Regions from separate parts of the Cupriavidus sp. BIC8F genome, predicted to be linked through region 2. Evidence: predicted binding sites of a transcription regulator. Region 2 holds the regulator's gene; each other region holds the start of a gene.

Region 1 (7,347 bases), 2.0 Mb from region 2:
CGCGTATTTCACCGGCAACCCGGCCTACTTCTCGCTCAACGATTCGTGGGAGCTGAACTTTGGTGCTAGGGATTTCACAATCGAACTGTGGATTCGTCCGACCACGGTGGCGGCAGGCAACGCCTACCTGCTGAAGAAAGCCAACAACGGAGCCTTCGCAGGGTTCAACCTATACCGTACCGGCGCGCAGTTGAAGGCCGACTTCTCGACCAACGGCACCTCGTGGGACCAGACCATCGCCGCCGCAGGCACACTGGTTGCCAACACGACCTACCACGTTGCCTTGGTGCGCTACAACGGTACGATCACGTTGTACCTGAATGGCACAGCCATCGGTTCGGTGTCGTTCGCCGCCGCCCTGGCAACCGGTTCGTCACAGCCGCTTTACATCGGTGGCGATAGCAGCACGGGCTACTACGCCGGCTACATGGACGAACTGCGCATCCTCAACGGCGGCGCCGCTTATACCGGCAACTTCACTCCGCCAGTCGCGCCGTTTGCTGACGCCGCCCCGCAGCGCGTCACGCAGCCGAAGCTGTCGCGCATCTACAGCCGCGCCATCCCGAACTTCCAGCGTCGGGGAATGCCCAGTTTCGCCAAACTGCGCGACATGGTTTGGGGTGGGGTCGGCACCGTGGCCGGCCGGGTGACCGTCAATAACGTGCCGGCACAGCGTCGCGTACAGTTGTTCGAACTCGCGTCGATGACGCGAATCCGCGCTGCGTGGAGCGATGCCAGCGGCAATTACTCGTTCTCGGGGATCGACCCGACTAAGAGCTATCTGGTGCTTGGGCGTGACTACAGCAAGACCTACAACGCCGTGGTGCAGGACAACATCACGGCGGTGGGCGGCGTTTCGGCCCGTTCGGCGCGGCAGAAACTACGCTTCACGGCAGGCAGCACTGGCCTGAGTACGGGCTACCCGGCTCTGATCCGCGTGGGCGAGAACGCCACCCCGCTCAATCCCACCTCGAACTGCGCCACGCTGGCCGATGTTGTCGTGACCGCCAAGGCGTTCCCGCTGCTGAAGAATGGCGACTCCGACATCAAGTTCACTGACACCAGCGGCAACGAACTGGACTTCTGGCTGGAGCAGGTGATCGGCAGCGTTGGGGATCGCGTCGCCTACTACTGGGTCAAGTTGCCGGGCGACCTCGACGCTGGCCCGGTGGATGTCTACCTCAACTACGGTACGGGGGTGCGTCCCACCAAGACCAGCAACGGCGCCGCCGTGTTCCCGACGCTGTTCGATGACTTCGAGACCGTGACGCTGAACAGCCGGTGGTTTTACAACGGGGGTGGGGGTGGCCTGTCCGGAACTACCATATGGCTACTTGGCAACGGGAGCGTATGGTATGCCCAGTCGGTCGCCACCTTCGCCGCAGGCTTGGAGGCGCTGGCTGCCTATGCGTCCTTCGGTATCGCCACCAGCGCCGGCACGGTTAGCAGCCAGTTCGGGTGGACGAGTGGCGCCGGCAACAACGCAGCCGTGGCGGCAGTCGAGAACACCGGCGACATCACCACACAATCCCGACTGAACATCGGCGCGGAGGCCACCACCAGCACCAATGGCCGCTTCACCCCCCAGTTGAACGCGGTTTCCATCGCCAACTCCGGGCGGCTTGCCGTGGCGCGCAACAGCGACGGTAGTGTCGTCGCCAAGGTCAACGATCAGGTGGTGTCGTCTCGCACCGGGGCCAGTACGGCGGCAGCTTACCTGTCGATTCACCGAGGGGCCGTTGGCGGTTCTGGCAGCCACCTGCTTGACTGGGCGGCCGTGCGCAAGTGCATCCCGTCAGGGCCTCCCGTTATGCTCCCCTTTGTCGAGGAAATCCTGTGACGCTCGCCCTTTCCACCACTGTGATCCAAGACCGCCTCAAGGCGTTGACCCGTGCTATCGACGGTGGCGGTGCGGCCGGCACGCTGAACATCTACTCCGGCACGCGCCCGGCAAATAGCGGCGACGCCATTACCTCGCAGGTCAAGCTCGCGGCGCTGCCGTTCGCCTATCCGTCGGCCGGCACGATCTCGGGCACCACGTTGCCGCTGCTGATCGGCGCGTCACAACTGGCGCTGAAGACCGGCACAGCCTCGTGGGCGCGCATCACCGCCAGCGATGGCACTTGGATCGCCGACATGGATGTGGGGGTCGGCACGGAGGTTGCATTGTCGGCAGGCGGTACGCCTACCACTCAACTCTACGAGGGGGGCGACGTGTCGGCGTCGGTGGCATCGCTGGTTGAAGCGTGAGCGTCGATCTGAATTTCCACAAGGCTTACACCCCGCCAGCGGGGAACCATGTAGACCTTAACTTCACGTTGAACCCGGATGGCGTCGCTACGGTCGCCACGGTTCAACTCGTCAAGGCTGCGCCGACCCTGCACATCGTCGGCGACGCCGAGAAGGCGCACCCGGTCAGCGCCGCGCTGACGATGACGCTGCACACGACACAGACGCTGCACGTCCAGGCCAACTACGATAACCGCGTGTTCCGGGGGCCGAGCCACGCCACGAACGCGGCCTACCAGGACGGGGCGCACATCAAGCCGGGCAAGACCCATCGGTACGAGAACGCGGTCAACCTGAAGCCCGTGCGCGCCGAGCCGTGGCAGGACGGTCGCCGGCTGGAGGCCAGCAGGGCCGCAATCCACCAGCAGGCCGCCAAGCAGCGCGCCATCACGAAGCTGCCGTATCAGGAATCCGCCCCGCTCCGACGCGCGCTGAAGTCGGCCTTCAAGTACGCGCCGCACATCAAGGTCGGCGCTGGCACCCGGTGGCAGGAGGCCGCACCGCTGAAGCGGATGGAGGCCTCGCTGTTCGAGAACGGTCGACCCGTCAAGCCCGTGGTGAAGCAGCGCCATCAGGAGGCAAAGCCGGTATATCGCCGCATCAGTAGCTACTACCAGCCGGGCCGGCACGCCCCGCACACGACAAAGGTGCCTTGGCAGGAGGCCCGCCGCCCAGGCTACGGCCACGAGCAGATCGTGGTGCCGCCGCAGCCACCCGAGTACCAGCCGTCGACGCTGCTGAACTTCATCTGCCCGTGGCTGGACTATGCGGGCAATGACATCAAGCTGAACTTTGCGAAGTACCGTTGCGATGAGGAAAAGCCGCCCGAGCCTGTCGAAACTGTCATCGTTCCCGTCAAAAGGGTCTATATCGTGATCAACAACGTGCTGCTGCGGCGCGTCGACGGTAACGTCGATCTGCCCACCTTCTCGCTCTCAATGAGCATCGACGCGGATTCCTGGACGTGGGGCTTCAACGCGGCCCTGCCGGACACGACTCTCGACGCGATCGAGCCCGGCTCCGACGGAACGCCGGTCGAGCTCGAAGCCGTCATCAATGGCACGGCCTATCGGGTGCTGGCCGAACAGATCAGCCGCGAGCGCACGTTCGGCCGGTCCGCCATCCGCGTGAGCGGCAAGGGGAAATCGGCCATGCTCGGCGCCCCGTATGCGCCGGTCCAGAATTTCAGCAACTCGCAGGCGCGCACGGCACAGCAACTGATGAACGACGCACTGACCATCAACGGCGCGAGCATCGGTTGGACCGTCAACTGGGGGCTGACTGATTGGCTGGTTCCGACCGGCGCCTGGTCGCACCAGGGGAGCTACATCACCGCGCTGAACGCCATCGCTGGCGCGGCCGGCGCGTACATCCAGCCGCACCCGAGCCAGAAGACGCTGAACGTGCTGTCCAAGTACCCGACGGCGCCGTGGAACTGGGGCTCGGTCACCCCCGACTTTGAACTGCCTGCGGACGTGACTATGCGCGAGGGTATCGAGTGGCTGCAGCGCCCGGCCTACAACCGCGTGTTCGTGAGCGGTGCGGGGCAGGGCGTGCTCGGCCAGGTCACCCGCGGCGGCACGGCCGGCGACATCCTCGCGCCGATGGTGACCGACGCGCTCATCACGCACGCCGACGCGGCACGCCAGCGCGGCCTGTCCATCCTCGGTGACACCGGGCGCCAGGCGCACGTCTCGCTGCGGCTGCCGGTACTGGCCGAAACAGGCGTCATCCCGCCGGGCAAGTTCGTCCGCTACGTCGACGGCGGCGTCACGCGACTGGGCATCGTGCGCAGCACCGCGGTGGACGTGAGCATGCCCGAGGTATTCCAAACGATCGGAGTCGAAACCCATGTTGCGTAACCCCTACAAGATTCTGCGCGACCTGATGCCGGACCCGCCGCTGCAGGTAGGCACGGTGGTGTCGATCACGAGCGGCGTCGCGGCCGTCCAGCTACCTGGTGGCGGGCTCGTCCAGGCGCGCGGTGACACGACGGTCGGCACCCGGGTGTTCGTGCGCGACGGCTTGATCGAGGGTACTGCCCCGGATCTCACCGTCGTGCTCATCGACGTATAAGGCGAAATCCGTCCACAGGCGGCGTTCTGCCGCTCACCCTACGGTGTTGACCTGGACAACTTTCAGGAGGACACCGATGTTCAGCGCAATCCTTTCATTCCTTGGCGGCTCCGCATTCCGGTTGATTTGGGAACAGATCAGCCAGATGTGGACCGCTCACCAGGAACAGAAGCACGAGATCGAGCGCATGCGGTTGCAGGGCGATCTGGACGCCGCCGCGCACGAGCGCAACCTGGCGTCGATCAAGCTGCAGGCCGACCTCGGCGTCAAGACCATCGCCGTGCAGGCCGAAGCGGATCTCGCGCGCCTCGATGCCACGACGTTTGGTCAGGCTGTAGCCGAATCCATGAAGCCGTCGGGCATCTGGCTCGTCGACCTTTGGAATGGCCTGGTGAGGCCCGCTGCCGCGACCATCGCACTGCTGCTGTGGTGTGTGGCGCTGAACGCGCAGGGCTTTAAGATGGGCGATTGGGACCGCGAGCTGGTGGGCGTGATCCTCGGCTTCTTCTTCGCCGTTCGCGTGCTGTCGTCGCGGAGCAAGGTATGACGGTCGCCGAGTTTCGCGCGCTGGCAGTCCAGGTTGCTGCAGCACTGGCTCGGCGCTTCGAGGGGTTGTATCTGCGCCCCTATCTGTGCCCGGCCGGCGTCCCGACCATCGGCTACGGGGCGACGCGGTACCTGGACGGACGCGTGGTGAAGCTGACCGATCCACCCATCACCCGGGTGGTCGCGGAGGTGATGCTGCTCGACCAGGTGCGCACGATCTACCTGCCGGCGGTGCTGAAGCTGTGCCCGGGTATCGACACGCCCGGCCGCCTGGCCGCGATCATCGACTGGACGTTCAACCTCGGGGCCGGCAACCTGAAGGCGAGCACGCTGCGCAAGCGCGTCAACGCGGGTCGGTGGGCCGACGTGCCGGCCGAGATCCGGAAATGGAACCGCGGCGGCGGGCGCGTGCTGCGCGGCCTGGTGCTGCGGCGCGAGGCGGAGGCGGCGCTGATATAGTGAGTATCGCGCCGCTAACATCTAATTGAAATTGTGCTTTATGAGGTGACAAAATTTGTCACCCATCCGGCAAAGCAGGTGACAAAATTTGCCACCTTCCCATCATTGGAATGTGACAGAAATTGTCACATGCATTTCCCACAACACCGGCAGGTGACAAAAATTGTCACTTTTTCGCCGCCTCTACCTCATTCGAGGTATCTGGCACGCCTCCTGCTCTTACGCTCACAGCAGCACTTTTGCTGCGCAATACTAACTCCGGGGGTCAATCATGAAAAAGCAACGGATGGGAATCAAACAACGGGTACAGAAGGGCTTCACACTGATCGAACTGATGATCGTGGTTGCGATCATTGGTATCCTGGCTGCGGTGGCAATCCCTCAGTATCAGGACTACACGGTTAAATCGAAGCTGTCGAAGGTTGCTGCGTGCGCCGAGCCGCTTAAGCTGGCGGTTGCGCTTTACGCGCAGACGAATGGTGCATTCTCTGCGACGGTGGACGACTGGACCGGCTACGGCCTCAAGGCAGCGCCCACGACAACGAGTGAATGCTCGGCCTACTCGATTACTGCGACGACCGGTGCCGTAGTGATTACGATGGCAGGTATCAAGACTGGTATCGACACCAAGACGCTGACGCTGACTCCGACCGTCAATAGCACCAACGTTACGTGGGTTCCGGGCACCACTAGTGCCGATGCGCTGGTTCTGGGCTACTTCAAGGCATCGTAATCTAGCCTCGTAGCCTATTGAAAGCGCCTTCGGGCGCTTTTTGTCGTTTTTGGAGAAATACGTTGTCCCTTCCTACCGTACCAGAACTCGTCGCCTCGCTAGACGAGGAACTGGTCGATCTTCTCTATGAGCGTCTGAAGCTGGCCGCTGATCTGCCGCCGCTGGAGACTCCAGAAGAAATTGCGCGCGAGGTGCTGCGCATGCGCAACCTGGCCGCGATCTACCGGGTGCCGCCGGACCTCGGTGAAGCGATGGCGCTCGCGCTGATTGAGGCACGGAAGCAGTTCAAGGGCGCGTAAAAGCAAAAGGCCCGCCATTGCACCACATCACTCTTCGAGGGGTCATGTAGTACGGCGAGCCGCCGACGAATCGGCGCAGGTATTATTCCGCGCTTTCTGGATCGGCGTCAATCTCCTGCGCCGACGTAGTGATTCTGTGAGTCACCACCACACCAGTAGAAGGAATGGTAACGGCAGTAGAGGTTCTGGCATGCGACCAGCCTCTGCGCACCGACTGGCGGCCGGCATCAGGCGCTGTCCGACAAAAGAAAGCCCCCGGCCATGCGGTCGGGGGCTATGAGTGTTGACGGGCATTCGCAGACCTGTCGCTGACATCGTCACACGGATGGTGCTTGCTGACATCCCCCTTTCGTGGGTGACCGAAACCTTGGGAAACACTACAGCACATCGTTTCTCGGCAACGTGCGACGCACTTTCTCCACGACGCGCCGGTGCTTGTCCTGAGCCTCGTCCCATGTTGCGGAGTGGTAGAGGTGGTCCAGGCCATTGCCACGGATGGTGGTCCAAAACGTCGGTGGATTGTCATCGTTCATGCTGGCCCAGCACGAGAACCGGGTTCGTACCTCGACGCCATACTCCGGCAGCCGGTCGTACAACTCATACTGCTTGCCGATGGTGATCTGCCAGTCGACCTCTACGCCGAAGTCGAATACCCGGACAGGGGCGCAGCTGGCGTCCAGGATGTAGACCCGATCCCAGTCCTCGGGGATGGAATAGTCGGAGCCCATGGCAAGCTCAGCGCAATGTGAAGCGCACCGTCAGCGCGTCCAGGGTGATCCACGGCCCGACCGCCAAGCGCAGCAGTTGCCCGTCGTCCCAATACGATAGATAGTCAGGCCGCCACTTCAGTGCTCGAAGGTGGCGGACCTCGATGCCCGATACCACCAAGCCGCCGGCCGTGGCGGCCACGACATCGCAGGGCAGGCGCAATTCTTCGCTGTCCTC
Region 2 (7,347 bases):
GTGAAACCAGCGGCTCATCAGGCGCTGGCCCAGGAAGAAGATGGCGCCCAGGGCCACCACGATCTTGACCGTGGCCAGGCCCAGCGCCACCATCAGGTCGCCCGGATCGCGCGACAGTGCCGGGATCACGATCAGCAGCGGCACCACCGCCAGATCCTGGAACAGCAGGATGCTGATGATATTGCGGCCCTGCTCGCTTTCCAGCTCCATGCGCTCGGACAGCATCTTGGAGACGATCGCGGTGGAAGACATCGCCAGGGCCCCGCCCAGCGCCACCGATGCCTGCCAGGACAGCGGGAACAGCCAGTTGAAAGCCCAGCTGGCCGGCACCACCGCCAGCATCGACAGCACCACCTGCGAGCCGCCCAGGCCGAACACCAGCCGCTTCATCGAGCGCAGCTTGGTCAGGTTGAACTCCAGCCCGATCGAGAACATCAGGAAGACCACGCCGAATTCGGCCAGGTACTTGGTCTGCGCGGTGTCGCTGGCCAGCCCCAGCGCATGCGGGCCGATCAGGATGCCGACGGCCAGGTAGCCCAGCATCGGCGGCAGCTGCAGCATGCGGAATGCGACCACGCCGAAGACGGCAGCGGCCAGCAGCACCAGGGTCAGTTCCAGCGGAGAATGCATCAGGCGGTCTGGGTGACCGGCCAGGCGCGCGTCCGACCCGGCACGGGCACCCTGCCGGCAAAATACGGCGAGCACGGCAAGCACGACGTGCGCCATGGGTCGGGCCAGGCGCCATCGCATTCGTTGGTATACTTCGTCGCCATGATAGCCAATTTCGATGCGGATCGAGCACTCAGGCTCGCCCGCGACACTCTCCAGACCGAAGCCGATGCGGTTTCCGCACTTTCCGGACGCCTGAACGGCGACTTTGCCCGTGCCGTGCTGCTGATCCTGCAATGCACCGGGCGCGTGGTCGTCTCGGGCATCGGCAAGTCCGGCCATATCGGACGCAAGGTCGCGGCCACGCTGGCCTCTACCGGCACGCCGGCGTTCTTTGTGCACCCGGCCGAAGCCAGCCACGGCGACCTGGGCATGGTCACGCGCGACGACGTGCTGATCGCCTTCTCCAATTCTGGCGAGACCGGCGAGCTGCTGTCGATCATCCCGATCGTCAAGCGCATCGGCGCGCGGCTGATCTCGGTCACCGGCAACCCCGACTCCAACCTGGCCAAGCTGGCCGACGTCCACCTGGACGCGGCGGTCGAGAAAGAAGCCTGCCCGCTGAACCTGGCGCCAACGGCCAGCACCACCGCGGCGCTGGCGCTGGGCGATGCGCTGGCGGTGGCGGTGCTGGATGCGCGCGGCTTTGGCGAGGAAGACTTCGCCCGCTCGCACCCCGGCGGCGCGCTCGGACGCAAGCTGCTGACCCATGTGCGCGACGTGATGCGCACCGGCAACGCCGTGCCCGAGGTGCGTGAAAACACGCCGCTGGCCCAGGCGCTGATGGAAATCACCCGCAAGGGCATGGCCATGACCGCCGTGGTGGACCCGGACGGACACGCCATTGGCGTCTTCACCGACGGCGACCTGCGCCGCCTGCTGGAAACCCCGCGCGACTGGAAGACCGTGCCCATCGGCGAGGTCATGCACCGCAACCCGCACGTGGTCAACGAGAACCAGCTCGCCGTCGAAGCGGTGCAGGTGATGGAAGCCAACCGCATCAACCAGCTGCTGGTGGTGGATGACGACGGCCGCCTGACCGGCGCGCTGCATATCCACGACCTGACCCGCGCCAAGGTCATCTGAGCGGGCGCGGGCCCGGCACAACCGGCACAACGCCAAGGACACCATGCAGGCACTCCTCGCCTCCCTCAGCGGCATCGTCATGCGGCTGCTGCCGCTGCTGCTGATGGCCTTCGTGGCGGGCAGCACGTTCTGGCTGGTCCAGATCAACTCCCCCAAGGAAGACCTGGCCGCGCAAAACACCAAGAAGCATGAGCCTGATTACTTCATGGACCGCTTCTCGGCCACCGAGCTGGCGCCGGACGGCAGCACCAAGATCCGCTTCACCGGCGATCGCATGGTCCATTTCGAGGACGACCAGACCTACGAGGTGACCCGGCCCGCCATGCGCGCGTACGAGCCGGACCGCCCGCCGGTCACCGCCCGCGCCGATATGGGCCGCATGAACGCCGAGGGCTCGGTGATCGACCTGTACGGCAACGGCTTCGTCATGCGCCAGCAGGGCGCGGACGTGTCCAAGGACCCGCAGCTGACCGCCGCATCCAGTTATTTCCAGCTGCGGGTCAATGACGACATCGTCAAGACCGACAAGCCGGTCAAGCTGACGCGCGGCCCGTCGGTGATGACCGCCAACGGCCTGATCTTCAACAACGTCACGCGCGAAGTACAATTGCTCGGCAATGTACGCGGCACCATCATCACCGGGCCGACCCCGGGCCGCGCGCCGGGGTCCTGAGCCCCGGCCCGGGGGCCGCGCACGCAGTGCCGGCATGCGCAGCCGGTCCGCACCAACCCGCACCAACGTACCCAGACGCCCTCAAGCAACCCCTGCCAACATGACTGCTTCCCTGACGACATCGTCCCGTCGACGCACCGCCCCGGCCCTGCTCGCCCTGGCCATGGCCATCGGCCTGCTGGCCCAGCCCGCCCTGGCCGAGCGCGCGGACCGCGACAAGCCGATGGTGCTGGAGGCGGACAACGCCAGCTACGACGACGTCAAGCAGATCTATACGCTGACCGGCAACGTGGTGCTGACCAAGGGCACCATGATCCTGAAGTCCGACGCCGCCGAACTGCGCACCGACCCCGAGGGCTACCAGTTCGCGGTGGCCACCGCCAAGCCGGGCAAGCAGGCCTACATCCGGCAGAAGCGTGAAGGCGTCGACGAATACATCGACGGCTGGGGCGACCGCATCGAGTACGACGGCAAGCAGGAGTACTCCAAGCTGATCGGCAATGCCCGCATGGCGCGCCTGCAGGGCGCCAAGCAGGTCGACGAAATCCGCGGCGCGGTGCTGACCTACGACAGCCGCAAGGAGTTCTACACGGCCGCCGGCGGCGGCAGTGGCGACGCCGCGGCCGCCAATTCGTCCGGCCGCGTGCGCGCGGTGCTGTCGCCGCGCCAGGACCAGAAGGCCGGTGCCACGGGCAACGGCGGCTCGCCGCTGGACCTGAAGCCGGCGCCTGCGCCTGCCAACAAACCCTGACGCCTGGCGCCGGCTTGCCTGCCCGCGCCAGAGACGCCTGAACGCCAGACTGTGCCAATGACCGATACCGCAACCATCGCCGACAAGCCTTCCGTCGAAGCCTCCTCCATCCTTCCCGGGGGCAGCACGCTGGTCGTGCGCCACCTGAAGAAGCGCTATGGCTCGCGCACGGTGGTCAAGGACGTCTCGCTCGACGTGAAGAGCGGCGAGGTGGTCGGCCTGCTCGGGCCCAACGGCGCGGGCAAGACCACGTCCTTCTACATGATCGTGGGCCTGGTGGCGCTGGACGAAGGCGATATCGTGCTCGACGGCGACCACATCAGCGGCCTGCCGATCCACGAGCGCGCGCGCATGGGGCTGTCGTACCTGCCGCAGGAAGCCTCGGTGTTCCGCAAGCTCAACGTCGAAGAGAACATCCGCGCGGTGCTGGAGCTTCAGGTGAACAACGGCAAGCCGCTGCCCAAGGCCGAGATCGAGCGCCGTTTGGATTCGCTGCTCGACGACCTGCAGATCGCGCACCTGCGCAACAACCCGGCGCTGTCGCTGTCGGGCGGCGAGCGCCGCCGCGTGGAAATCGCGCGCGCGCTGGCGTCGTCGCCGCGCTTCATCCTGCTGGACGAACCCTTCGCCGGTGTGGACCCGATCGCCGTGGGCGAGATCCAGCGCATCGTCAGCTTCCTCAAGGCACGCAATATCGGCGTGCTGATCACCGACCACAACGTGCGCGAGACGCTCGGCATCTGCGACCATGCCTACATCATCAGCGAAGGCACGGTGCTGGCCGCGGGCCAGCCCGAGGAAATCATCGCCAATGACGCAGTGCGGCGCGTCTACCTGGGCGAGAACTTCCGCATGTGATTTAGCGGCCTGCCCGCGAGCGGCAGGCCTCTTCGCGGGCGCGCGTGGGCCCTCCCACAGCCAGCGGCGATCGGACCGCAAAAGCGATAGCAATTTCCGTTCCAACAACGGAAAGATGCGCATAGAATAGGTCGCATGAAACCGTCGCTACAGCTCCGTCTTTCCCAGCATCTGGCCCTGACCCCGCAACTGCAGCAGTCGATCCGGCTGCTGCAGCTCTCCACGCTGGAACTGCAGCAAGAGGTCGAACAGGCGCTGACGGAAAACCCGCTGCTCGAGCGCGAGAACGACTGGATCGAAAGCCCGCTGCGCGTGGCGGCGGACGGCTCGGTCAACCTGCAGAGCGCACCGGCGCCCGCCCCGGCAGAGCCCCAGGGCAATGGCGAGGCCCGCGCCGACGGCGCGGGTGACGACGACAGCTATGGCGACAGCGGCAACGGCGACGACTATGGCAGCGGCGACTGGAGCCTGGACGACTTTGCCCGCCGCCCCCAGGGCGACGAGGACGAAAAAACGCCGATGCAGCTGCGCGAAGCCGAGCCCACGCTGCGCGAGTACCTGATGGAGCAGCTCACGCCGCTGAAGATCTCGGCGCGCGACAAGGGCCTGGCCATCTTCCTGATCGAATCGCTCGACGACGATGGCTACCTGAGCGCGTCGCTTGAGGAGATCTGCACGGAGTTGCCGGAAGAACTCGAATTCGAGATCGACGAAGTCCACGCCATCCTCACGCTGCTGCAGAGCTTCGACCCGCCCGGCGTGGGTGCGCGCAACGCCGCCGAGTGCCTGGCCCTGCAGTTGCGGCGCCTGACGCACCCGCAGCGCGAATTGGCGCTGGACATCGTCACCAACCACCTGGAGTTGCTCGCAGTACGCGACTACACACGGCTGAAGAAGGCGCTGCAGGTCGATGAAGGGGCACTGAAGTCCGCTCACGAACTGATCCGCTCGCTGGCGCCCTACCCCGGCCATGCGTACAGCCGCCCGGAGGCCGACTTTGTGGTGCCGGACGTGTTCGTGCGCAAGAGCGGCGGCGGCTGGATCGCGCAGCTCAATCCGGATGTGATGCCGAGGCTGCGCATCAACGATATGTATGCGCAAATCCTGCGTGGCGCGAAGGGTGAGTCCGGCACGGCCGGGCTGCAGCAGAAGCTGCAGGAGGCGCGCTGGCTGATCAAGAACATCCAGCAAAGGTTCGACACAATCCTGCGTGTCTCGCAGGCCATTGTCGAGCGTCAAAAGAACTTTTTCAGTCACGGCGAAATCGCCATGCGCCCCTTGGTTTTGCGGGAGATTGCCGATACACTGGGTTTACACGAGTCAACCATCTCCCGGGTGACGACCAATAAATACATGGCAACGCCGATGGGTACTTTCGAACTGAAGTACTTCTTCGGCAGCCACGTGTCCACCGAAACCGGTGGCGCGGCTTCATCAACGGCCATCCGCGCCTTGATCAAGCAACTGATAGGAGCCGAAGACCCGAGGAATCCCCTTTCCGACAGTCGCATTGCCGAACTGCTGGGTGAGCAAGGCTTTGTTGTTGCGCGCCGCACTGTTGCCAAGTATCGCGAAGCCCTGAAGATCCCCGCAGTCAATCTCCGCAAGTCTTTGTAGCCGAGCCCACCGCCTGCCTGGTGAGGCTCTTTCAGAAGGAGAAGCGCTATGAACTTCAAGATCAGTGGACACCACCTGGACATCACGCCCCCTCTGCGTGAGTACGTGGAAACGAAGCTGGAGCGAATCGTCAGGCATTTCGATCAGGTCATTGGCGTTAGCGTGCTGCTCTCTGTCGACAACCACAAGGAAAAGGACCGGCGTCAGTACGCGGAAATCAATCTACATCTCAAGGGCAAGGACATCTTTGTCGAGGCGCATCACGAAGACCTATATGCAGCGATCGACGCACTCGTCGACAAGCTGGACCGTCAGGTGATCCGCTACAAGGATCGCGTGCAAGGCCACGACCGCGAAGCGGTCAAGTACCAGATGGCCGCAGCGCAAATGCAGCAATGACCGTGCCCGGCAGCCCCGCAGCGGGCTGCTGAATCAGGATTGAACAGGCAAGCCGCGCAACGAAGCGCGGCTTTTTTGCGCCCTTGCGTTCCGGGCTGGCGCCGGGATGCCGCGCCAGCACTGGCGGTGCGGCCCGGCTGTGGCGCCGGAGCCAACGCTTTTCACCCGAATGGGCAAGAGTGTTCGCAAGCGCTGCGCCAAGGTGTATGCTGCGCCATACAAAGAGAGGGAATCCAGGCCGCGCCCCGCATCGGTGCGCCGGCTCCCGGCCCGGAGGCATGATTGCATCACCATGTATCGTTCTGCACCGGCTTGCCCCGCTGCGCTGCACAATACGGGGGTAGTCGCTGCTCTATAATGGGCCGGACGCCTCCGGCCAGGCCAACGGCAGCCCGGAGCCAGCCCACTGCCCGGCGGAACGATCTGCCCGCTAACTGAAATCCTGCGCATCGCCCATGAATCGTTTGGCCAAATTGCTGCCACCCGGCAACATCACCCTCGACGTCAGCGTCACCAGCAAGAAGCGTGTGTTCGAGCAGGCCGGGCTCCTCTTCGAGAACAACCATGGTGTGGCGCGCGCCATCGTGACGGACAACCTGTTCGCGCGCGAGTCGCTGGGATCCACCGGCCTGGGCGCCGGCGTAGCGATCCCGCACGGCCGCATCAAAGGCCTGAAGCAGCCGCTGGCCGCCTTCATGCGCCTGGCCGAGCCGATTCCGTTCGAATCGCCGGATGGCAAGCCGGTATCGCTGCTGATCTTCCTGCTGGTGCCCGAACAGGCTACGCAGCAGCACCTGGAAATCCTGTCAGAAATCGCGCAACTGCTTTCCGACCGCGACATGCGCGAAGGACTGGCCACGCTGCCCACGCCCGATGCCGTCCATCAGCTGCTGATTGCATGGCATCCCTGATCCCCTGATCCCCCAAGCGGGCCGGCACCAGACCGGGCAGGCGCCAGGCGCTTCGCAAACCGCCCCACCAGTCATACCGCATGGAACTCACCGGCGTCACTTCCCAGTCCATCTTCGACGACAACGCAGCCGACATCAAACTCTCGTGGGTGGCCGGCCTGGAAGGCGCGGACCGCGCCTTCGACGTGGAGTTCGCCCGCGAAGCCACCTCCGCCGCCGACCTGGTGGGCCACCTGAACCTGATCCACCCCAACCGCATCCAGGTGCTCGGCAAGCCCGAGATCACTTATTACCAGCGACTGGACGACGAGACCCGCAAGCGCCAGATGGGCGAGCTGATCCTGCTCGAGCCGCCCTTCCTGGTGATCGCCGACGGCATGGAG
Region 3 (7,347 bases), 820 kb from region 2:
GCACCTGGCGCACCGCCTCGCCGACGATGGAAGCGGCCTCGAACATGTCGCGAGCGGTCCACAGCGAGCGCTTCTCGTCATGGTTCTCGGCCAGAATCTGGCGCACCGACTGGCTGATCGCCAGGTTGCCGGCGGTCATCAGCACCATCACGCGGTCGCCGGGTTCTTCGAACACCGTCATCTTGCGCGACGTGGAGATGGCATCTACCCCCGCATTGGTGCGGGAATCGGACAGGAATACCAGGCCGGCATCCAGCCGCATGGCTACACAGTAAGTCATGGTCTTGTTTTGGTGTGCTTCGCGGCGGCCGGAAGTGGCCAGCCGATGGCCTGCATACCCCGGATTCTAGCGCCGGTGCCGCGGCACCGCGCCCTGTCTGGAATCAGGCACCTAATCAGGTAAAAAGCGGCGTAATACTCACATCGACTTCGAGTGTCTCGCCGGAACCCCCTTCCAGGATGCCCCTGACTGGTGCAGCCGACGCGTAATCGCGCCCCACCGCGAGGCGTATATGGCGCTCGTCGGTCAGGCAGCCGTGGGTGATGTCAACGCTGCACCACACCTCGCGCGCCGGGTCCAGGCATACGTCGGCCCAGGCATGGCTGGCCATCTCGATCGCGGCCGGATCGTAGAAGTATCCGCTCACATAGCGTGCCGGGATACCCAGCGCGCGGCACGCCGCAACCATCACCTGCGCCTGGTCCTGGCACACGCCGCTGCCCAGGCTGAAGGCCTCGGCCGCCGAGGTGCCGACGTCAGTGGTGTTGGGCTTGTAGCGCACCCGCTCCGCAATCCCCTGGGCCAGCGCCAGCAGCGCCGGAATCTCGTGCCCGGCCGCCAGGAACGGCGCGGCAAACGCCTGTATCTCCGGCGGTGCCGAGGTCAGTGGAGTGCTGCCGAGGAAGTACAGCGGCGAGACCCGCGCTTCGCCGGGGGGCGGTGCGTCGCAGAACGCATGGTGGCCGTCCCGGTCGAGGTCGCCATGCGGCGGCAGCACTTCCACCTCCCCGCTGGCTTCGAGCGAGATGGTGCTGGTCGGTCCGGCCACCGTGAAGTTGTGCACGATGTTGCCGAAGCCGTCATGCGCCGCCGACGGATTGCCAGGCGCGACCAGTTGCCAGCGGCGCACGGTCTGCAGCGGGCCCGAACGCGGCTCGAGCCGCACTTCGTGCACGCTGCGGCGCACCGGCTCGGCGTAGCGGTAAACAGTATGGTGGTGGATCTTGTATTTCACGGTATCAGGGCGCGGCGGCGGCACATGGAGGCTGCCGGCGGCCCATCTCAGGCAGCCAGCAGCGGCACGAGGAAGTCCCGGCTGATGCCATTGCCGAGATCGCCGATGCGCTCCAGGAAGCTGGTCAGGTACGCATGCAGGCCGACAGCGAAAATGTCGTCGATGCGCGCGTACTTCAGGTCGGCGTGGAGTTTACCAGCCTGGCGCTCGGTTTCCGCCGATTGCTGGTTGCGCACCGTATGCAGGATGGCCACCACCTCGTCCATGCTCGACACCAGCGAGCGCGGCATGTCGGGCCGCAGAATCAGCAGCTCGGCCACGCGCTGCGGCGTAATGACCGCGCGATAGACCTTGCGGTAGACCTCGAAGCCCGATACCGAGCGCAGCACCGCGGCCCAGTGATAGAAATCATTCTGGTCGCGGTTGGCATCGCTCTCGTCGCTGCCCGATGCCTGGAACTTGACGTCGAGGATCCGCGCGGTGTTGTCGGCGCGCTCGAGGAACGTGCCCAGCCGCATGAAGTGGAAGGCATCGTCCTTGAGCATGGTGCCGAACTGGACCCCGCGCGCCAGGTGCGAGCGGAACTTGACCCACTCGAAGAAGCGCGACGGGTCTTCCTTCAGCACGCCGTCGGCGATCAGGCGCTGCACCTCGAGCCAGGTAGTGTTGACGGTTTCCCAGACCTCGGTGGTCAGCGAGCCGCGCACCGCGCGCGCGTTCTCGCGCGCCGCTCGCAGGCAGCTCATGATGGACGAGGCGTTGGTCATGTCGCGCACCATGAAGTCGATCACATCGTCGCGCGACAGCAGCCCGTACTTGTGGTCGAAGACGTCGGTCAGCTCGGAGATATCGAGCATGGCCCACCAGCCCTGCTCGGCCACCTCGGCCGATTGCGGCAGGAGCGAGGTCTGGTAGTTGACGTCGAGCATGCGCGCGGTGTTCTCCGCGCGCTCGGTGTAGCGGGCCATCCAGAACAGGTGGTCGGCGGTGCGGCTCAGCATGTGGGCTCTCCTGGCGTGGCGGCGGTCGCCATGGCGGTCATTGAGGCGGTCATCACGTGGTTCGCGTTCATCGTTCCAGCACCCAGGTGTCCTTGGTGCCGCCCCCTTGCGAGGAATTCACCACCAGCGAGCCTTCGCGCAGCGCCACGCGGGTCAGCCCGCCTGGCACCATGCGCACCTCCTTGCCCGACAGCACGAACGGGCGCAGGTCGATATGGCGCGGCGCGATGCCCGACTCCACATAGGTCGGGCAGGTCGACAGCGCCAGCGTCGGCTGCGCGATGTACTGCTCCGGGCGCGCCTTCACCACTTCACGGAAGGCATCGATCTCGGCCCGCGTGGCGGCCGGGCCGACCAGCATGCCGTAGCCGCCGGCGCCGTGGGTCTCCTTGACCACCAGTTCTTCCATATGGTCCAGCACGTACTGCAGGTCGTCCGGGCGCCGGCACATATAGGTCGGCACGTTGCTGAGGATCGCCTCTTCGCCCAGGTAGAAGCGGATCATGTCGGGCACGTACGGATAGATCGACTTGTCGTCGGCCACGCCCGTGCCAATGGCATTGCAGATGGTCACGTTGCCGGCGCGGTAGACCGACAGCAGGCCGGCCGCGCCCAGCGAGGAATCGTGGCGGAACACCAGCGGGTCGAGGAAGTCGTCGTCGACGCGGCGGTAGATCACGTCGATGCGCTGCGGGCCCTGCGTGGTGCGCATGAACAGGTGGTCGTCCTCGACGAAGAGATCGCTGCCTTCGACCAGCTCCACGCCCATCTGCTGCGCCAGGAAGGCATGCTCGAAGTACGCCGAGTTGTACATGCCCGGCGTCAGCACCACCACGGTGGGATCGGCAATGGCCTGCGGCGACACCCCGCGCAGCATGTCAAGCAACAGGTCAGGATAGTGGGCCACCGGCGCCACGCGGTTGCGCGCGAACAGGTCCGGGAACAACCGCATCATCATCTTGCGGTTTTCCAGCATGTACGACACGCCCGAGGGCACGCGCAGGTTGTCTTCCAGCACGTAGAACTCGCCCTCGCCGGCGCGCACCACGTCGATGCCGGCCACGTGCGCATAGATGTCGTGCGGCACGTTGACGCCTAGCATCTCGGGCCGGTACTGGGCGTTGTTGTAGATCTGGTCGGGCGGGATCACGCCGGCGCGGATGATGTCCTGGCCGTGGTAGATATCGTGAACAAAGCGGTTGAGCGCGGCCACGCGCTGGCGCAGACCCTTTTCCAGCAGCGCCCATTCGCTGGCCGGGAAGATGCGCGGGATCACGTCGAACGGAATGGTGCGTTCGGTGCCGCTGTTGGCTTCATCCTTGTCGCCGTAGACGGCAAAGGTAATGCCCACGCGCCGGAAGATCAGGTCGGCCTCGGCGCGCTTGTTGCCCATCGTGCTTTCAGACTGCCGCGCCAGCCAGTCAGCGAAATGCCGGTAATGGGGGCGTACCGCGCCTTCAGGCATTGCCTGCCCCGCCTGGATGACTAATTGCGCCCCGTCCGTGCGCCAGTCCAGCATCTCGTCGAAATACCGCCCCGCCATGATGGCCGTTCCTCCATGTCGCGGGCTTCCGGTGCTACCGCTTCACTGCGACTTCGTGGTCGCTACCGGCTGCCCTGGTTTTGCCCTGGCTTTCTGTCCCCAGCCCGCCGCGCCTGCCCGTTCGGGGCGCTCACGGCGATACTGTCGAGTCACTGGCCCTTTCAGCATACCCGTACCGGCGAAACCCGCAAGCTGGCGGGTGCCGGCCGGCACGGAAAGTGAACTAGCAAGATATCTGCCAGCGCACGCAAAAAACGGCCGCCAGCCAGGCTGGCGGCCGCTTGCGGGCTGCGCGGGAACGGGCCGGCCGGAACGGCCGGCGCGGTCAGCAGGTCAGCGCGCCGCGCCGGCGCCCTGCGGCACCGTGGCCTGCAGGATGGTGGCGACCAGCGCCTCAGGCGACTGGCGGATGTCAAGCACCAGCGCGTCGCTGGGCTCTTCCAGCGTATCGAACTGGCTTTGCAGCAGGTCGGGGTTGAAGAAGTGTTCCGTGCGCACGGACAGGCGCGCGCCGATCAGTGATGCATCGCCTTTCATGAAGACGAAGGTCACGCCGCCGTCGGGCGGGGTCAGCCGGTCGCGGTAGGCCTGGCGCAGTGCCGAGCAGGTAAACACATGGGTGCGGCCTTCGGCCCGGGCCGCGTCGATGGCGGCGCGCATGGCCGCCAGCCACGGCCAGCGGTCTTCGTCGGTCAGCGGGATGCCCGCATGCATCTTGGCCTTGTTGGCGTCGCTGTGGAATGCATCGGCGTCATGGAAGCCGCAGCCCAGGCGCTGCGCCAGCAACTGGCCGACCGTGGTCTTGCCGCTGCCGGAAACGCCCATCAGGATATAGATCATGTCTGCTCCGTCGGTCTTGGTATCGGATGGTGTCGCCATCCTTGTCTGTCCTTGTCGGTCCAGCTGGACGTCCTTGCGGCGGCGCAAAGACGCCCGGGGGCGCTGCCGCCCCGCAGGAGACTTCAGGGGAAAATCGGCCTCAGGCCTGGCTATTGTGCGACGGATTGCGCCGCTGCGGTACGTTGGCGCCCGCCTGCGCCAGCCTTGGCATCCGCCTCGGACAGGTCAAGTGCGCTGCCGCCCTCTTCCGCGATGCGCGCGTGGCGCCGGAACAGGCCGAACAGGCCGCGCCCCAGGCTGAATTGCGCGAAATCGTCGTCCGGCGCCGCGGCCAGCTCGCGCGCCGCGAATTCGCCTTCGTCGCCCAGCCACTGCAGCGTGCCGGCAACGGCATCGACACGGATGCGGTCGCCATCGCGCACGCGCGCCAGCGCGCCGCCGGCCAGCGCCTCGGGGCCGACGTGGATCACCGCCGGCACCTTGCCCGACGCGCCGGACATGCGGCCGTCGGTCACCAGCGCCACCTTGTGGCCGGCGTCCTGCAGCGCGCCCAGCACCGGGGTCAGGCGGTGCAGCTCGGGCATGCCGTTGGCGTTCGGCCCCTGGAAACGCACCACCGCGACCAGGTCGCCGGTCAGCTCGCCCGCATCGAAGGCCGCCTGCAGCGCCTCCTGCGCATCGAACACCCGCACCGGGGCTTCGACCACGCGGTGCTCCGGCGCCACCGCCGAGACCTTGATCACGCCGCGGCCCAGGTTGCCCTGCATCAGCCGCAACCCGCCCTCGGCCGAGAAAGGCTCCGCGGCCGTCGCCAGCACCTGCGCGTCGCCGCTGTGCGCCGCGCCGTCGCGCCAGCGCAGCACGCCGTCGGTCATCACCGGCTCCTGCGCATAGCGGGCCAGCCCGGGGCCGGCCACGGTCTGCACGTCCTCGTGCAGCAGACCGGCCTGCAGCAGTTCGCGGATGACGAAGCCAGCGCCGCCCGCGGCATGGAAGTGGTTCACATCGGCCGAGCCATTCGGGTAGACGCGCGCCAGCAGCGGCGTGATGCGCGACAGCAGGTCGAAATCATTCCAGTCGATGACGATGCCCGCGGCACGCGCCATCGCCACCAGGTGGATGGTGTGGTTGGTGGAGCCGCCGGTCGCCAGCAGGCCGACCATGGCGTTAGCGATAGCGCGCTCGTCAACGATGCGCGCCAGCGGCAGGTATTCGTCGCCGCGCGCGCGCAGGGCGATCGCGCGTTGCGCGGCCGCCGCGGTCAGCGCATCGCGCAGGCCGCTGTCCGGGTGCACGAAGGCCGCGCCCGGCAGGTGCAGGCCCATGATTTCCATCAGGAACTGGTTGCTGTTGGCGGTGCCGTAGAAGGTGCAGGTGCCGGCGCCGTGGTAGGCCTGGCATTCGGCTTCGAGCAGCGCATCGCGCCCGACCTGGCCGGTGGCGTAGAGCTGGCGCACGCGCGCCTTCTCCTTGTTGGGCAGCCCGCTGGCCATCGGCCCCGCCGGCACGAACACCATCGGCAGGTGGCCGAACTGCAGCGCGCCCATCAGCAGGCCCGGCACGATCTTGTCGCACACGCCCAGCATCAGCGCCGCATCAAAGGTGTTGTGCGACAGCGCCACCGCGGTGCCCATGGCAATCGCATCGCGCGAGAACAGCGACAGCTCCATGCCCGGGTTGCCCTGCGTGATGCCGTCGCACATCGCCGGCACGCCGCCCGCCACCTGCGCCACCGCGCCCACCGCGCGCGCGGCCTCGCGGATCACGGCGGGGTAGCGCTCGTACGGCTGGTGCGCCGACAGCATGTCGTTGTACGCGGTGACGATGCCCAGGTTGGGGGCATGGTCGACGCGCAGCTTCAGCTTGTCGTTGGCCGGCAGTGCGGCAAAGCCGTGCGCCAGGTTGGCGCAGGACATGCCGCGCAGCGGCCCCAGTTCAGCCTGCGCGCGCTCGCAGCGGGCAAGGTAGGCGGCGCGGCTGGCGCGGCTGCGCGCAACGATGCGCTCGGTGACGGCAAGAAGCTCGGCATGGACGGCAGAAGGCATGGCGGAGACGTTCCTTGTGGGCTGGGTGGCAGCGCGGCAACGCCGCGCCATCGCATGTAGATTTTCTACAGATCGCTGCCATTATACCGAGCGCAAGCGCGCCGTCGACCCGCCCATGCATCACAATCGCGCAGAAATTCCCGGAATCAGGGCAAACCCCGAGGGCGCTCGACGCACCATTTCGGGCAAGATGCGGCGCCATCCGATGTAGAATCTCTACATACCCGCAACCCCCGACACTGCCGCCCCGCCGCCATGCGCGACCGAATCCTAGCCGTCTACGACACGCTCCGCCCTTCTGAACGCCGCCTGGCCGACTATGTCGCCCGGCATGGCGCCGCCGTGATCCGGCTGTCGATGCCCGAGCTGGCCGAGCGCGCCGGCGTGTCGCAGCCCACCATCGCGCGCTTCTGCGCGGCGCTGGGCTACGACGGCTTCCGCGAATTCAAGCTGCAGTTCGCGCAGAACGTGGGCGGCGGCACGCCCTTCGTGCACCAGGACGTTGCGGCCGACGACCGCCCCGCGGACATCGCCGGCAAGGTCTTCGACCGCACCATTGCCACGCTGATGAGCGTGCGCAATGCGCTCTCCGCCGACCAGATCGAGCATGGCATCCAGCTGCTCGCCGGCGCGCGGCGCATCGAGTTCTACGGCTGCGGCAACTCCGGCATCGTCGCGCTGGA
Region 4 (7,347 bases), on a different contig from region 2:
GGAGCACGCCGACCGCGTGATCGTGCTGGACCACGGCACCGTGCGTTTCGACGGCACCCCGGCCGCACTGCGCGGCGCCGCGGCGTGCGACACCCTGGAGGGCGCCTTCCTGGCCATGACGCCGCCGGCCCCTGTCACTGACCCGGCTGCGAGGCGCGTACCCGCATGAACAAGATGCCATCCCCCGTCTGGTTTGCCGGCGCCTTGCTGCTGGTCACAACGCTGCTGGTTGCCGCCGGCCTGGCCGAAGGCGCGCAGGGTGGGGCCGCGCCTCCCGTCGGCCAGGCTACCAACCAGGTCTTTGTATCGAGCGAGAAGGACGACGCCCTCGCCGTCTTCGATGCCCGCAGCCGGCAGCTGGTCGCGGTATGGCGGCAGTGCAGGCGGCCGCGCCACCTGCAGCTGTCGCCCGACCGCACGCGCCTGTACGTGGCCTGCAGCGACGACAACCGGGTGGATGTGGTCGATGTGGCCAGCCGCAAGACCGTGGCATCGCTGCCGGTGGGGGACGATCCGGAGTTGTTCGATCTCAGCCAGGACGGCCGCACGCTCTATGTCTCGAATGAAGAGGACGGGCTGCTGTCGGCCTACGACACGGCGTCGGGCAAGCGCGTGTTCGCGGTCAGGGTGGGCGAGGAGCCGGAGGGCGTCAAGGTCAGCACCGACGGCAGGCATGTGTACGTGACCTCGGAGGTGGCCAACCTGGTCCATGTCATCGACGTGGCCTCGCGCAAGGTGATCCGCAATATCCAGGTCGGCAACCGGCCGCGGCGGCTGCTGCTGGTGCGCGACGGCAAGGAGCTGTGGGTGTCCAACGAGCTCTCGGCCAGCGTCAGCGTGATCCGTACCGATACCTTCGAGGTGGCCCAGACCATCGCCTTCGCGCCCCGGGGTTTTCGCGCCGAGGACGTGACCCCGGTGGGCATGGCGGCCAGCGGCGACGGCACGCGCGCCTACATCGGGCTGGGCCGCGCCAACCATGTCGCGGTGGTCGAGGTGGCGTCGCGCCGGGTGCAGGACTATGTGCTGGTCGGCCGCCGCGCATGGGGGCTGGCGCTGAGCCGCGACAACGCGCGGCTTTATGTCGCCAACGGCCTGTCCGACGATGTCAGCGTGGTGGACACCGCCAGCCGCAAGGCGGTGGCCACGCTCAAGGCGGGCCGGGTGCCGCATTCGGTGGCGATCGATGACTGAGCGCTCGCGTGCGTGGTGGCCGTGGTGGCGTGCCGGGTTGGGCGCCATGGCGCTGGCGTGGCTGCCTGCCGCGGCGCACGCTGCCGAGGTGCGCGTGGCGGTCGTGTCGCAGGCCGACGACGCGCGCTATGCGCCCCGGCGCCTGGCGCAGCGCTATCCCGGACAGCCGCAGGGCCGTGCGCTCGACGGCGCCCAGGTGGCGGCCGCGGAAGCGCGCGTGGCGCTCGAGGCCGCGGGCCAGTCGCTCAGGCTGGAGGCACAGGAAGCCCGCACCGGCGCCGAGGTGGCCCCGCTGGTCGCTGCGCTGGCGCGGCAGGGCACGCGCTATATCCTGCTGGACCTGCCGTCGGCGTCAGTCAGGGTGGCCGCGGGCGCCGTCAAGCCGGGCGAGGCCTTGCTGTTCAACGTGTCCGCCGATGACGACGAGTTGCGCGGCGCCGGCTGCGCGCCGGTGCTGCTGCACACGCTGCCCAGCCTGCGCATGCGCGCGGATGCGCTGATGCAGTACCTGGTACTGCGCAAATGGCGCCGCGCCCTGCTGCTGAGCGGCCCGTCCGCGGCCGATGCGGCGCAGCGCGACGCGCTGGTGACGTCGGCGCGGCGCTTTGGCATTGCCTGGTCGGCGCAGCGCGCCTTCAGGCTGTCCAACGACCCGCGTGAGCGCGACCAGGCCAACCTTGGCCTGCTGACCGGCGGCGTGGACTATGACGTGGTGGTGGTGGCCGATGCCGACGGCGAGTTCGCCCGCGGCGTGCCCTACGCCACGCTGCTGCCGCGCCCGGTGGTGGGCGCCAGCGGGCTGGGCGCGCAGGCGTGGCACTGGGCCTGGGAGCGCAATGGCGGGCCGCAGCTCAACCGGCGCTTCATGCGCGCGGCGGGCCGTCCGATGACCGGCTACGACTGGGCTGCCTGGGTGGCGGTCAAGGCCATCGCCGAGAGCGTGGCGCGCCTGCCCAGGGCCGGGTTTGCCGGACAGGCGCAGGCGCTTGCCGCCGGGCAGGTGGTGGTGGACGGCTTCAAGGGGCCGCCACTGTCGTTCCGCCGCTGGGACCGCCAGCTGCGCCAGCCGGTGTTGCTGGCCCACCCTGACGGCGTGGTCGGCATGGCCCCGGTGGAAGGCGTGCTGCATCCGAAGAACAACCTCGACACCCTGGGCGCCGATGAAGCCGACACGGCGTGCCGGGCCCCATCCGCTTAGCGCACCCATGGCCTCCATCCTGATCCATCGCTGGCGCGCGCTGCGCGCGGTTTGCGGGCGCGAGTTGCGCAAGTACCTGCGCCAGCCCGGGCGCCTGCTGTCGTCGCTGGTGCGCCCGCTGCTGTGGCTGCTCGTGTTTGCCGCGGGCTTCCAGAACGCGCTGGGCGTCGCCATTGCGCCGCCCTACGACACCTACATCGAATACAAGGTCTACGTGGCGCCCGGACTGCTGGGCATGATCGCGCTGTTCAACGGCATGCAGTCGTCGCTGGCCATGGTGTACGACCGCGAGATGGGCGTGATGCGGCTGCTGCTGACCGCGCCGCTGCCGCGGGGCTGGCTGCTGGCTTGCAAGCTGGCGGCGGGCACGGTGCTGTCGCTGCTGCAGATGGCCGCGTTCCTGCTGGTGGCGATGGCCTTTGGCATCCGCTTCGAGTCCCTGCACCTGCTGGCGGCGACGGGCGCCATGGCGCTGGCCGCGCTGATGCTGGGCGCGCTGGGCCTGCTGCTGTCGGTCCATGTGCGCCAGCTCGAGAACTTTGCCGGCACCATGAACTTCGTGATCTTCCCGATGTTCTTCATCAGCTCGGCGCTGTATCCGCTGTGGAAGCTGCAGGAGTCGGGCGCGGAGGTGGTGTACCAGCTGGCCCGCTTCAATCCCTTCACCCACGCGGTCGAGGCGATCCGCTTTGCGCTGTACGGGCAGGTGGCGCCGCTGAGCCTGGCGGTGGTCGCGGGCAGCGCGGCGGTGTTCTTCGCGCTGGCGCTGCAGGGCTACGACCCGCAGCGCGGCATGGCGCGCCGGGGGCAGCAGGCATGAGGCGCCGGACGCGGGGCATGGTCCTGCTGATGGCGGCCGCACTGGGCATGGCCAGTCCGGCGGTGGCGGCTGCCGGGGCAGCGGGCGCCGTCATCGCGCACAGCGATCCGCTGCAGTCGCCGCAATGGGCCTGGATCCACAAGGAGCTGCTGCAGATGGGGCCGGTGGTGTTCGACAGCCGCGTCAGGGTGACCGGGCCGGCGTTTGCGGAAGACCCCATGCGCGTGCCGATCGCCTTCGATGCCTCGGCGCTGGGCGAAGTGGATCGCATCGTGGTGGCGGTGGACCGCAACCCGATCCGCGAGGTGCTGGCGTTCGAACCGCTGCGGGTGCGCCCGTCGCTGTCGTTCCGCTTCAAGCTGGAACAGGCGTCGCCGGTGCGGGTGGCGGCGCGCACGCGCGATGGCACCTGGCATGTCGGCAGCGTGCTGGTCGATGCCGGCGGCGGGGGCTGCACGGTGCCCGGCGCCACGCGCCGCGACGGCAGCTGGAGCCGCACGCTCAACCGCGTGGACGCGCGCGTGTTCCCGGGCTTCGGCGAGGCCGCGGCGCGCGTGCGGCTGCGCGTGATGCATCCGATGGATACCGGCCTGGCGGCGGGCATCCCGGCGTTCCATATCGAGACCCTGGTCCTGGCTGACGCGGCCCGGCAGCCGCTGCTGCGACTGACGCTGCATGAGCCGGTTGCCGAGAACCCGATCTTCTCCTTCGACCTGCGCGATGCCGTGCAGCCGGGCATGACGGTGGCCGGCCACGACAACAACGGCAACCGCATCGCGGCGCGGGTGTCCCCATGAAGCGACGATTGCTACTGTGGTTGCTGCTATGCCTGGCGGGCCAGCCCGTGCCGCCGGCACTCGCCCAGCAGGCCGCGCTGCAGCCTCCTGACTACCGCCTGGCTCCGCGCGAGATCGCCGCGGGCGTGTGGCTGCTGGAAGGCGCCAATGCCGACTTCGCGCCCGGCAACGGCTGCAACATCATCAATACGGCGTTTATCGACACCGGCGACGGCGTGGTGGTCATCAACACCGGCCCGTCGCGGCTGTATGGCGAGCAGCAGCGCAGGGCGATTGCATCGGTCACGGCCGCGCCGGTGCGGCTGGTGCTGAACCTGAACCTGCATCCCGACTATTTCTTCGGCAACCAGGCCTATGCCGACGTGGGCGGCAGCGCCCTGGCCGGCACCATCGACGGGGCGCGGCGCGAGGGCGCCGCTTATGCCGACAACCTCTACCGCCTGTGCGGCGACTGGATGCGCGGCACCGAGCCCGCGCCGGCTGCCCACGCGCTGGCGCCGGGCCGCCGCACGATCGGGCGCCATACGCTGGAGCTGGTGCGCCTGGGCGGCCATACCGGCGACGACCTGGTGGTGCTGGACCACACCGCAGGCGTGGTCTTTGCCGGCGGGCTGGTGTTCCGGCAACGCATTCCGACCACGCCGCACGCGGATATCGGCCGCTGGCTGGCCAGCCTGGACCGGCTGCAGGCGCTGATGGCCGACAGCGGGGCGCGCGTGCTGGTCCCCAGCCACGGACCAGTGCCTGCGGCCGCCGGCGGCGCAGAGGCCATCGCGCAGACGCGCGGCTACCTGCAATGGCTGGATACGCGCCTGCGCGAGGCCGCGGCGCAGGGGCGGGACCTGGCCGAGGTCATGGCGATGCCGGTGCCGCAGCCCTACGCGCACTGGGCCGCGATGCCCGCGGAGTACCTGCGCAACGTCGGCCATCTCTACCCGGCGCGTGAGGAAGCCGCGCTTGGGCACTGACGCCGGCCAGCCGTGGCGGGCTGTTCAATTCTGGAGCAGCTGCAACGCAGTGTTGCGCGCTGGCACGGCTGTCATCACGCAACGGGGCCGCAACCGGCGTGCTGGTGCGGGGATGCGATTGGCATGGGAATTGCCAAAGGCATGTCTGGTGTGTGGCGCAGTGGCGCACCAGGGAAACCCAAAACAAGAGAGGAGATGACAATGAGGACGTTACGAGCAGTGATGGCGGTTGCGGCTGCCGCGGCCAGTCTGGCCGCGCAGGCGGCAGTGACCGATGCCATGATCGAGAACGACGCAAAGAGCCCCGGCGATGTGTTGTCGTGGGGCATGGGCCCGCAAGGCCAGCGCTATTCCACGCTGTCGCGCATCAATACGAAGAACGTCGGGCAGCTGGTGCCGGCGTGGTCGTTCTCGTTTGGCGGCGAGAAGCAGCGCGGGCAGGAATCGCAGCCGCTGATCCATGACGGCAAGATGTTCGTGACGGCCTCGTATTCGCGCATCTATGCGCTGGACCTGAAGACCGGACGCAAGCTCTGGAAGTATGAGCACCGGCTGCCCGAAGGCATCATGCCGTGCTGCGACGTGGTGAACCGCGGTGCGGCACTCTACGACAACCTGGTGATCTTCGGCACGCTCGATGCGCAGCTGGTGGCGCTGGACCAGAAGACCGGCAAGGTGGTGTGGAAGGAGAAGCTGGAGGACTACGCCGCCGGCTATTCGTACACGGCGGCGCCCATGATCGTCAAGGGCATGGTGCTGACCGGCATCTCCGGCGGCGAGTTCGGCGTGGTGGGCCGGGTCGAGGCGCGCGATGCCAAAACCGGGCAGCTGGTGTGGTCGCGGCCGGTGGTCGAAGGCCATATGGGCTACAAGTTCGACAAGGACGGCAACAAGACCGAGAACGGCGTGACCGGCACCGCCAACGCAAGCTGGCCGGGCGAGACCTGGAAGACCGGCGGCGCCGCCACCTGGCTGGGCGGCACCTATGATCCGGCCACCGGGCTGGTGTACTTCGGCACCGGCAATCCGGGCCCGTGGAACAGCCATATCCGCAAGGGCGACAACCTCTACTCGGCCTCGACGGTGGCGCTGGATCCCGCCACCGGCAAGATCGTCTGGCACTACCAGAACACCCCGAACGACGGCTGGGATTTCGATGGCGTCAATGAGTTCGTGACCTTCGACCTGGACGGCAAGCGCATGGGCGGCAAGGCCGACCGCAATGGCTTCTTCTACGTCAACGACGCGGCCAGCGGCAAGCTGGTCAATGCTTTCCCCTTCGTCAAGAAAATCACCTGGGCCACCGGCATCGACCTGAAGAGCGGCCGCCCCAACTACATCGCCGAAGGCCGCCCCGGCGACCCCGCTGCCGGCAGCGACGAGAAGAAGGGCAAGTCCGTGTTTGCCGCGCCGGGCTTCCTTGGCGGCAAGAACCAGCAGCCGATGGCCTACAGCCCGCAGACCGGCCTGTTCTACGTGCCCGCCAACGAGTGGGGCATGGATATCTGGAATGAGCCCATCAGCTACAAGAAAGGCGCCGCCTTCCTGGGCGCGGGCTTCACCATCCGTCCGCTGAACGAGGACTACATCGGCACGCTGCGGGCCATCAACCCGAAGAGCGGCAAGATCATGTGGGAGGTCAGGAACAGCGCGCCGCTGTGGGGCGGGGTGATGACCACCGCCGGCGGGCTGGTGTTCTGGGGCACGCCGGAGGGCTACCTGAAGGCGGCCGACGCCAGGACCGGCAAGGAGCTGTGGCAGTTCCAGACCGGCAGCGGCGTGGTGGCGCCTCCGGTCACCTGGGAAGAGAACGGCGAGCAGTACGTGGCCGTGGTGTCCGGCTGGGGCGGCGCGGTGCCGCTGTGGGGCGGCGAGGTGGCCAAGCGCGTGAACTTCCTGGAGCAGGGCGGCTCGGTGTGGGTGTTCAAGCTGCACAAGAGCTGAGCCGGCGGGAGGTGACACGGTCCGGCGCACGCCCGCATCGCATCATGGGTGCGCGGCGTGCGCCGGGCGCGGTTGCAACAGGACGAAATGGGACGAAATGAGACGAAGAGGGACACAGGTATGAAGAAGGAATGGATGGCGCTGGCGGCGGCTTCGGCGCTGCTGCCGGGCGCGGCGCTGGCCGGCACGGCCGCCGACATGCAGGCCCTGGCCGACAAGAGCGGCTGCTTTTCCTGCCATGGCATGCAGTCGAAGCTGGTGGGGCCGGGGTTTGCCGAGGTGGCCGCCAGGTACAAGGGCGATAGCCAGGCGGCGGAGCGGCTGGCAAAGAAGATCCGCGAAGGCGGCAAGGGCGCGTGGGGGCGGATTCCTATGCCGCCGCATGGCAGCCTTGGTGAGGATGACGCGAAGAAGCTGGCGGAGTGG

Evidence for each region. The regulator sigma-54, encoded in region 2, starts transcription at its own class of promoters, with help from an activator protein. The targets are predictions, from matches to a motif close to TGGCANGNAANCTGCTTT.
Region 1: RS901_RS17440 (pilin) is a predicted target of sigma-54. The motif match lies at 5,573-5,590, and genes of this name have one in related genera.
Region 3: RS901_RS12035 (circularly permuted type 2 ATP-grasp protein) is a predicted target of sigma-54. The motif match lies at 4,003-4,020, and genes of this name have one in related genera.
Region 4: RS901_RS29570 (PQQ-dependent methanol/ethanol family dehydrogenase) is a predicted target of sigma-54. The motif match lies at 5,097-5,114, and genes of this name have one in related genera.

The regions. Positions count from the first base shown of each region.
Region 1 covers NZ_CP136094.1:3,761,559-3,768,905, reverse strand. Annotated here, with positions in the region: gene RS901_RS17470 (DUF2341 domain-containing protein) at 1-1,840, shown strand, start outside; gene RS901_RS17465 (hypothetical protein) at 1,837-2,250, shown strand; gene RS901_RS17460 (hypothetical protein) at 2,247-4,151, shown strand; gene RS901_RS17455 (hypothetical protein) at 4,141-4,365, shown strand; gene RS901_RS17450 (hypothetical protein) at 4,442-4,912, shown strand; gene RS901_RS17445 (lysozyme) at 4,909-5,370, shown strand; gene RS901_RS17440 (pilin) at 5,642-6,103, shown strand; gene RS901_RS17435 (hypothetical protein) at 6,166-6,402, shown strand; gene RS901_RS17430 (hypothetical protein) at 6,780-7,130, opposite strand; gene RS901_RS17425 (hypothetical protein) at 7,138-7,347, opposite strand, start outside.
Region 2 covers NZ_CP136094.1:1,746,643-1,753,989, reverse strand. Annotated here, with positions in the region: gene RS901_RS08260 (monovalent cation:proton antiporter-2 (CPA2) family protein) at 1-630, opposite strand, end outside; gene RS901_RS08255 (KpsF/GutQ family sugar-phosphate isomerase) at 772-1,755, shown strand; gene lptC (LPS export ABC transporter periplasmic protein LptC) at 1,799-2,428, shown strand; gene lptA (lipopolysaccharide transport periplasmic protein LptA) at 2,529-3,179, shown strand; gene lptB (LPS export ABC transporter ATP-binding protein) at 3,237-4,037, shown strand; gene RS901_RS08235 (RNA polymerase factor sigma-54) at 4,173-5,654, shown strand; gene hpf (ribosome hibernation-promoting factor, HPF/YfiA family) at 5,703-6,053, shown strand; gene ptsN (PTS IIA-like nitrogen regulatory protein PtsN) at 6,509-6,964, shown strand; gene hprK (HPr(Ser) kinase/phosphatase) at 7,045-7,347, shown strand, end outside.
Region 3 covers NZ_CP136094.1:2,562,440-2,569,786, reverse strand. Annotated here, with positions in the region: gene RS901_RS12050 (peptidase) at 1-280, opposite strand, end outside; gene RS901_RS12045 (transglutaminase family protein) at 396-1,235, opposite strand; gene RS901_RS12040 (alpha-E domain-containing protein) at 1,283-2,236, opposite strand; gene RS901_RS12035 (circularly permuted type 2 ATP-grasp protein) at 2,304-3,779, opposite strand; gene RS901_RS12030 (gluconokinase) at 4,113-4,619, opposite strand; gene edd (phosphogluconate dehydratase) at 4,769-6,664, opposite strand; partial or broken gene RS901_RS12020 (MurR/RpiR family transcriptional regulator) at 6,920-7,347, shown strand, end outside.
Region 4 covers NZ_CP136095.1:2,073,647-2,080,993, reverse strand. Annotated here, with positions in the region: gene RS901_RS29600 (ABC transporter ATP-binding protein) at 1-169, shown strand, start outside; gene RS901_RS29595 (PQQ-dependent catabolism-associated beta-propeller protein) at 166-1,194, shown strand; gene RS901_RS29590 (ABC transporter substrate-binding protein) at 1,187-2,392, shown strand; gene RS901_RS29585 (ABC transporter permease) at 2,400-3,212, shown strand; gene RS901_RS29580 (quinoprotein dehydrogenase-associated SoxYZ-like carrier) at 3,230-4,009, shown strand; gene RS901_RS29575 (quinoprotein relay system zinc metallohydrolase 1) at 4,006-4,977, shown strand; gene RS901_RS29570 (PQQ-dependent methanol/ethanol family dehydrogenase) at 5,179-6,921, shown strand; gene RS901_RS29565 (c-type cytochrome) at 7,042-7,347, shown strand, end outside.